One region of the Pseudoalteromonas sp. S2893 genome, then DNA from elsewhere that is predicted to be linked to it. Evidence: riboswitches for the same ligand, from Rfam matches in the RefSeq annotation. Region 1 holds a riboswitch; the other holds the start of a gene.

Region 1 (4,441 bases):
AGTTTTACGAGACGGCGCAGCAGCGCAATACGGCTCAGATGCAATTGCCGGTGTAATTAATATTGTACTAAAAGATGGCAGCGAAGGCGGCAAAGCAGCGGTTAATTACGGCCAATACTCAGAGGGTGATGGCGAAACAGTAAACGTTGATTTTAATAAAGGGTTTGCCCTAGGTGATAGCGGCTACTTAAATGCAACACTTAATTACCGCGACCGCTCGCCTACTAACCGCGCAGGTTTGCACGGCTCGTGTCAGTTTTATGGCTGTACAGAGCTTAGCGACGGTACTTTACTGGCAGGCGATCCACGTGAACTGACCGCCGACAGAGACACTTTTCGTATTGGCGATGCCGACTCACAACAATTTGGCTTAACCGTTAATACAGGGTATGAGTTAGGTGGTGGTGAGCTGTATGGCTTTATTACTTATTCAACGCGCGATAACGAATCAGCAGCGTTTTTCCGTCATAATGCAAATGCGGGCGGTAACCCTGTTTTACAAGACAACGATGCAACTATCCCGTTAGGCTTTTTACCGAAAATTAATACCACAATTGATGATATTTCTTACAACTTTGGTTACAAAACCGACTTTGATAACGATGCAAGTTTAGATGTATCGTACACCTACGGTGAAAACAGCATTGATTACACAACAAGTGACACAATCAATGCCTCGTACGCTAACTTTTTACGTTACGAGCAAGGTTTAAGTGCCGCTGATATTCGCAGTACTATTCCGCGTGAAGCCTATGCCTATGGCATGGAGTTATCACTGCAAACCATTAATATAGATTTTACACAAAACTTTGATGACTACTCACTGGCTATGGGTGCAGAAATTCGTACCGATGAATACCGTATTTTAGAGGGCAGCGAATATGCTTATCGTGATTACGACACCCTTGATGGGGTAAGTATTTATAGTGGTTTAAGTGGCGGTGTAGGCTCTGAAGATGCCTCTGGCGGTACGCAAGGTTTTGGTGGTTCTTCGCCGGCATCATCGGTTGATGAGTCACGCGATGTAATTTCGTTTTACCTTGATGCAGAAACCTACCTAATTGAAGATGTCATTTTATCAGGCGCACTGCGTTACGATAATTACAAAGGCTTTGGCGACACAGTAAACTTTAAGCTTGCGGGTAACTGGGCAATTACTGATGATGTGTCACTGCGTGGTGCATTAAGCTCAGGCTTTAGAGCGCCATCAATGCAGCAATTGTATTTTAACAATATCAGCACACAATTTGTTGTGGCTGAAGACGGCTCATTAGTTGCTGAAGAAGTAGGTACATTCAGAAACGATTCAACCCTTGCACAAAGTTTAGGTATTCCAAAACTTAAAGAAGAAAAATCGCAAAACCGCAGCTTAGGTATTGTCTACAACGTTACGGATAACATTAATGTTACTGTGGATTACTACTCAATTGATATTGACGACCGCATAGTAATTAGTAACCGTTTAGGTAAAGGGCTTTCTTCAAGCCTAGATGCTGCATTAATCAGCTCAGGCGCAGGTGCAGGGCAGTTTTTCTTAAATGGTGCAGATACCGAAACTTCGGGTATTGATTTTGTAGCTACTTGGAATACCGAGGGATTAGGTGGCACGCTTGATTTTACTTTAGCAGCTAACTTTACTGAAACTGAGGTGGTATCGTTATTTACACCATCGGGCTCAGGGCTTGAAACCGTACCGGTTGAAGATGTTTTCTCTGATCAAGAAATTTCAATTATTGAAGAGTGGCAACCAGAAGATCGCATCAACTTAAGTGCGCTTTACCAGCGTGGTGATTGGACTGTAAACCTTTCACTTAACCGTTTTGGTGAATACACAGTAGAAGATGGCGGACGCCAAACCTACGGTGCAGAAATTTTAACTGACGTTAAAGTTAACTACTTCGTGACTGAAGATTTATCTGTAAATATTGGTGCAAATAACTTATTTGACGTGTACCCAGATAAAAACACCATTGGTAACTCACGCTCGGGCACAATTGTAGACTCAAATGGCAATACGATTGTAAGCAGCGATGGGGTATTTGAATACTCTCGCCGTTCAGCGCCATTTGGCTTTAATGGTGCTTATTACTACGTAGGCGCAGAATACCGTTTTTAATAAATAACACTCCCTTATGTTATTTAAGTTCAAAGGGCCGTAAGGCCCTTTTTTTGTAACTTACTAATTTCGAAGTATATTGATTTTTTACTAATGATTTATTGCTTTTTATGCTTGACATGGAGTACTAAAGGATTAGAATCCGCCGTGTTCTGATTGTTTTTCGAACATGCAGAATAAAATTTATTAACATTAATTTCGGCAAATTCACTGAAAGGTGAAGACGCAAAATCTCCGGTCTAAGGGCTTAGCCTATGATAGCGGGATCGCCTCATACAATAAATTGTATGCAGTAAAGCGTCATGCCATCTCATTGGAGATCGTATGAGTATGATGAAGATCAAATTACTACTTACCCTTTTATTAATATTTTCATTTAATATTAATATTGTTTCAGCAGATACTGCTATAAAGTTCAATGGCGCCAATAGTTTTGCTAGTTTTGATGTTTGGCAACCTTCGGGCCCGTTTAAAATAGTAGTGTGGCTTGGTGAAACTCCTAGTGACCCATCGAAGAAAACCTATCTACTTTCTAACTCTGATACAAAAGAATTTGTATTATTTAATCAGTCAAGTGTACAAATCAAGCTTGGTGATAAGTATCCCGGTATTTGGAATAAACTAAACTTCTATCAAACACGTTTTCTAGAAATTACTGTAAAAAATGGAGAGTTAATCGCTTCCGATGGGCTAAAAAGTTTTTCAGTTAAAAAAGACTTTATTGACCCTACAGATGTATCATTTAATTGGCTATTTAGAAGATCTAATAAGTTTTCCGAAGGTTCTCTCCAGGGCCTAGGGTTGATAGATCTGAATAACTTTGAGAATAGCCGCAATTTTGGGGTAAGTGCCACAGGTGAGCCACAGTTAATTTCCGCAAAGGAAGACTCATTTTTTGAATTTCACAATATTACACCTGCTGATTTAATAAGCGGTTTAGAAGTTCCTAATCCTAACGTCTCTGATGTAGATAATATTTCAGATTTAGCGGATATGATATCCACTAAATATCCAGGTAACCCAATGATTAACAAGACATCAAATACAGGCAATGAGTATGCTTGGAATGGCTATTACTGGTTACGAACTTACCTACATTTTTACAGTGTAACTAATAAGATCGAGTATTTGGATTTGGCTATTGAACTAGCGAATAAAATGCTTAGTGATACGGATATGACTCGAAATAGAAATAGCTTCTCTCCAACAAATAGTTATAAACGGGCTCCTAAACTTTTTTTAAATGAACGAGATAAAATTGCACCAGGGTGGGAGAGGTCACTTAATGATTCAAGTATAACTGTATTAACAGATGGTATGATTTTGAATGGTATTATGCGTATAGTCGATACTATTAGATCTGAAAATTTAACAGATTACTTCACTTTTGCTGATTTTTATACATCAAGTGCCCAGAGAATTGTAGATAGTCATGAAAGCTCATACAGCATAAGTAAAAACCCAGCGATCAAAGGGAGTTTTTATTATGTAAACCTTTATAATGATAATTATGGTGATTCTGGATTGTATAGTAATCCTTTAGCACATAACCATAATCTGACCATGGCAACTGCGATGTTATACTTAGACAAATGGAGTGATAGGCCTGATTTTTATAAACCCAAAATAATGAGTATTATAGATTTTTTCACAGATAACCTAGAATACCATAATGATGGTACCTGCACTTGGAACTATAACTGGGACAGACGCGGAGAATCACATGAAAGATATGAAGATATTAATCATGGTCATATTGATGTCGGTTTTTTTGTTGTTGCAGAGCGAGAAGAGTATTTTAACAACTTAGATATCATGAAGTGCTTAGCAAAAACTGCCGTTGAACGGATTGCTATTGGCCCAGGACCTATACCACAATTTGTAACTGGCGAAGGTATAAGTCAAAAAGGTGAACAAATTGCATTTTCTTATGACTGGCGTGAATTATCTAAATTTGAGCCTTCAATTATAAGTCGTTCTAATAATATTATGAGACATGCAGTAGCTAGTCCCACTTGGTTTAGACAATACGCGGCTCTAGCTATGACCTTAGAAAATTAAATTTAAAATGGCTTAGTTACAACATAACTAAGCCATTTTGAGACCTAATGCTTTTGCATACGGCTCATTTCGGTGTGGCAGCTTTGCATCGTTAGCAAGGTTTTCGCTAAGGCTGCTTCACAGTCGGCTGGCTGTGGTTTATCCATCGCTGCTTTAATTTCTTCAAGGGTTTTATCTTCTACCTCTTCAAGCTCTTTAACGTATGTTTTATCGTTATGAGAACTAAACGAAGTGAGTAGGGCTGTGTAAGCTCTGCGTGCTTCT
Region 2 (4,441 bases), on a different contig from region 1:
GAATACGGCGCTAAAGTATTGTTGCAAGACATTGCTGTTATTAAAGACCAATTTACCGAAGGCGAGCGCTACTTTAAATTTAATGGCGAAAACGCAGTGTATATGTCGGTAAAGGCAACGCAAGATCAAAACATGATCCCCGTTGCCGATTCGGTTAAAGCATTTATTGAACAAAAAAATACCCAGCTGCCACCGGGCGTTAGGTTAGAGCCATTAATGGACATGACGTACTACCTAAATGCGCGCCTTGATATGATGAAAGCTAACTTGTTTCAAGGGGCAATATTAGTCGCTATTATGCTTTCATTATTCTTGCGCTTTAAATTAGCGCTTTGGGTAATGATTGGCTTACCAGTGTGCTTTTTAGGCGCCATGATGCTAATGCCTTTATTTGGTATAAGCATTAATATTATTTCGTTGTTTGCTTTTATTATGGTGCTCGGGATAGTGGTAGATGACGCCATAGTAATAGGAGAGGCCGCCTATACTGAGGTTGAAAAAAGCGGAGGTGGAGTTGAAAACGTCGTCCGTGGTGCTAACCGTGTAGCAACCCCTGCTACATTTGGCGTACTAACAACCATTGCGGTGTTTGCCCCGTTTACACTTTCAAGCGGGCCAGAAAGCGCCTTTTTTTACGGTATTGCCGTAGTAGTTATGCTGTGTTTAGTATTTAGCTTAGTTGAATCAAAACTTATTTTACCGGCGCACATTGCCCACACGCACTTTTCACCTATTAAAAAAGGGGGCTGGCGCGATAGGTTTAATACCCGTTTTTTTGGCTTTGTAAATGGCCCTTATAAGCGTTTTATATCGCGTTGTGTAGATTGGCGTTGGACAGTATTGTTTGGCTTTATTGCTATGTTTTTTATAAGCATTGCGCTGATCACATCAAATAAAGTACGCACAGTACCTACTCCTAAAGTGCCGCATGATTTTCCGCAAATTCAAATAGAAATGAATGACAATGTGTCTGATTTACAAACTATTGCAGCTATTCGTGAAGTAGAAGCCATGGTGTTAAGAGTTGATGAAGAAACAGAGCGTGAATTTGGGCAAAAAATAATTCGTGATGTACTGGTATTTAACCAAGGCAGAACGGAGTCTCAGTTACTTGCGCCGTTAGTAGATGAAGACTTACGCCCTTATAACGCGTTTGAACTTTCGCGCCGCTGGCGAGAAGCCATGCCAACCATTGCCGGTATTAAATCACTCACTATTGAAGATGATGTTGGCGGCGGTGGCGGCACTGGCGAAGGCGAATTTGGTTATTTACTGTTTGGCTCTGATATAGAAACGCTTAATGCGGCAGGCCGTCGTTTTATTCAGCTATTGCAGCAACAAAAAGGCTTGTTTGATATAAGTTCAACCATTGACCCTGCTAGCAAAGAAGTGCAAATGAGCTTAAAACCTGTAGCTTACGATTTAGGGCTCGACCTTGCTAACATTGCAAATCAAGTAGGCGCTAGTTTTTATGGTGGCGAAGCGCAGCGTGTAATACGTAACGGCGAAGAAGTAAGAGTAATGGTACGCTACCCTAAACTGACTCGCGAAGCGTTTTCATCGCTAAAACACACTGTAGTTACTACACCGCAAGGGCGTGAAGTACTTTTAGGTGATGTGGTTGAATTAACCGAAACGCCGGGTATTAGCTATATTCGCCGTGAGGGCGGTTATCGTACTGTTTATGTGTACGGCAGTATTGATGAAGAAGCTATAGAGCCAGGCGAAGTGGTTTCGCAAGTAAAAGAAAACTTACTGCCACAACTTAAAGAAGAATACCCAAGTGTTAAATCAGAGCTAGGTGGCGCAATAGAAGAGCAACAAGCGCAAGCTAATGAGCAGCTGCTGTTTTTTGTAGGCGGCATGATTTTAGTTTATATATTGCTTGCTGTACCACTTAAAAGTTATGCCCAGCCGCTTATTGTTATGTCGGTTATTCCGTTTAGTTTAACGGGGGCTATTTGGGGGCACTTTTGGTTTGATTTAGACATTAGCTTAATGTCGGGCTTTGGTTTAATAGCCGCGGCCGGCGTTGTAATAAACGACTCGCTGGTAATGACCGACTACGTAAACCAAGTACGCCGAGAGGGTGTAAGCGTTAAAAACGCGGTAATAGAAGCCGGTTGTGCACGCTTTAGGGCAATATTATTAACCTCTATTACAACCTTTGCAGGGGTTCTGCCCATAATGTTTGAAACCAGCTTACAAGCTAAGTTTGTAATCCCTATGGCAGTAGCGCTAGGCTTTGCGGTAATGTTTGCAACACTAATCACCCTTATATTGGTGCCGTGCTTGTACATTATTTTAGGCGATATTGGCGGCGTATTTAAAATGGCTTTTCGAAAAGTATTTAGGCGAAAAGCCCCTATAAACCAAACCTCTTAAACTATTAAAAGCCAACTTTAACAAGTTGGCTTTTTAGTTGTTTAGGGTTATATAAAAATCTCGGTTACATTCTTTTGTTTGAATAAGCTTTGCGCACGTTTTATAATCACTTTTTTCTGTTGGCAAATTAGTCGAAAGGCTAAGACGCAAAGTTTCCGGTCTAAGGTGTAAACTACGATAGCGGGGCTGCTGCATAATTTTTATACGGTATTGCTTGCCCTCAGTGTCGTTTTTGTGTATCCATATGATATGGATAAAATTTTGTGACTCTTAAGGTGTTACTGTGTTTATGCATACGTCGTTGGCCTGTGGAAAATGGTCAACTATAGGTTGTTTAAACCATCATACTCAATTATTCATTGGGGATGTGGTTAGTGTAACCTTTTCAGACATGCAAGGAGTGCTTGTTGATTTATCGTTTGATTATAAAATCACCTCTTTAGAACAAGGTGAGCCTCATGCTTGGCCACGCTTAGTTGCTGAGTATATAAACGTGCATGTGCCACTGGTAAGTGCAGGTAGAATGACCAAGCTAGGGTTGGTTGTTGGCTATAGAGATAACGAAATATTTGCCCTAGAAAGTAGTGGTATTAACAAGGCAAAGGTTGATTTTCATTGCATTGCAAAGTGCGATACCCCCGCTAAGTACACCAACCAAGCATATGATTTTGTATACCCTAATGGGGGTGAGCAATACAACGCGGGGACTCGCGTACTGCAGCCTAAAACAGGTTATATATACCAATGTAAGGCATGGCCATTTAGCCAATTTTGCAGAACCAATAATGATAAAGACCCAAGCTTTGAACCTGGTATCGGAAAAAGCTGGGCAATGGCCTGGACTAAGGTCACTTAGCGCTTTTAAAATAAAAACCATCTTCCCATGGGTGTAATGACAAGAATAAAATTGCAGTAATTTTAAAATTTGGACTTATACCTCAAGCCCACTCTCTATGAGTGGGCTTTTTTATTTTTATGATAAACTGCCTGCATTGTTATTTTTTATACGGTTTTGTTGTGTCTTTAAGTGAATTTTCTTCTCAATCATTAGCGCGTTTTCCTGTTGCTAAAAAGCAACCTCATCAATTAACTATGCACAATAAAACGCGCACCGATAACTACTACTGGATGCGCGATGATGAGCGCGAAAACCCAGAAATACTCGCCCATTTAGCGGCCGAAAATACATACTGCGATGAGCAACTAGCCGCAATAAAACCACTTCAAAGCAGTATTTTTGAAGAACTAAAAGGGCGCATCGTAAAAGATGACAACACGGTGCCGGTTAAAGATGGCAAGTACTGGTATCACTCAGAGGTACGTGGTGACGATGAGTATTCGCGTCATTACAGAAGCACAAGTATTAACACCGATAACAAGCAGTTACTTCTTGATGTGAATGCTTTAGCTCAAAACCATGAATTTTACGAACTAGGTGAAGTCGCGCTAAGCCCATGCGAGCAATTAATGGCATACAGCGAAGACACCGAAGGGCGCAGAATTTACAGCGTACATTTTAAAAACCTGCAAACAGGTGAAATGCTCAGCGATGTTTTAAAAAACACCGAAGGGCAAATTGTTTGGGCTAACGACAATAAAACCGTATTTTACGTTAAAAAAGACTTACAAACGTTACTGGGTTTTCAGGTGTTTAGGCATGAACTAGGCACAGCGCAAAGCCAAGATGTTATGGTGTATGAAGAGCACGATAAAAGCTTTTTTATGGGCTTGGGTAAAAGCCGTGACGAGAGCCTTATTATTATAGATTTGGCCACCACCGAAACAAACGATACCTGGGTGCTTGATGCCAATAACCCGCAAGGAGAATTTAACGCATTACTACCGCGCGAAGAAGGGCATGAGTTTGATATAGATAAACACGACGATACTTATTACATAGTAACCAACTGGCAAGCTAAAAACTTCAGACTGATGACGGCAACAAGCGAAACGATTGCAGATAAAACGCAGTGGCAAGAGCACACCACGCACCGTGAGCATGTGTTGCTTGAAGGCGTAGAGATATTTGACGACTTTTTAGTATTAACTGAGCGCG

What was found. A riboswitch is a leader RNA that binds a small molecule or an ion and turns the genes downstream of it on or off. The one in region 1 is predicted to bind cyclic di-GMP.
Region 2: linked by a shared signal. The riboswitch ahead of CWC04_RS07605 (chitin-binding protein) and the one ahead of CWC04_RS17980 (hypothetical protein) in region 1 are both predicted to bind cyclic di-GMP.

What each region holds. Positions count from the first base shown of each region.
Region 1 is NZ_PNCY01000056.1:7,528-11,968, reverse strand. It holds gene CWC04_RS17985 (TonB-dependent receptor plug domain-containing protein) at 1-2,116, shown strand, start outside; cyclic di-GMP riboswitch class I at 2,307-2,390, shown strand; gene CWC04_RS17980 (hypothetical protein) at 2,441-4,177, shown strand; gene CWC04_RS17975 (ferritin-like domain-containing protein) at 4,222-4,441, opposite strand, start outside.
Region 2 is NZ_PNCY01000012.1:56,811-61,251, reverse strand. It holds gene CWC04_RS07610 (efflux RND transporter permease subunit) at 1-2,385, shown strand, start outside; cyclic di-GMP riboswitch class I at 2,497-2,579, shown strand; gene CWC04_RS07605 (chitin-binding protein) at 2,675-3,241, shown strand; gene CWC04_RS07600 (S9 family peptidase) at 3,361-4,441, shown strand, end outside.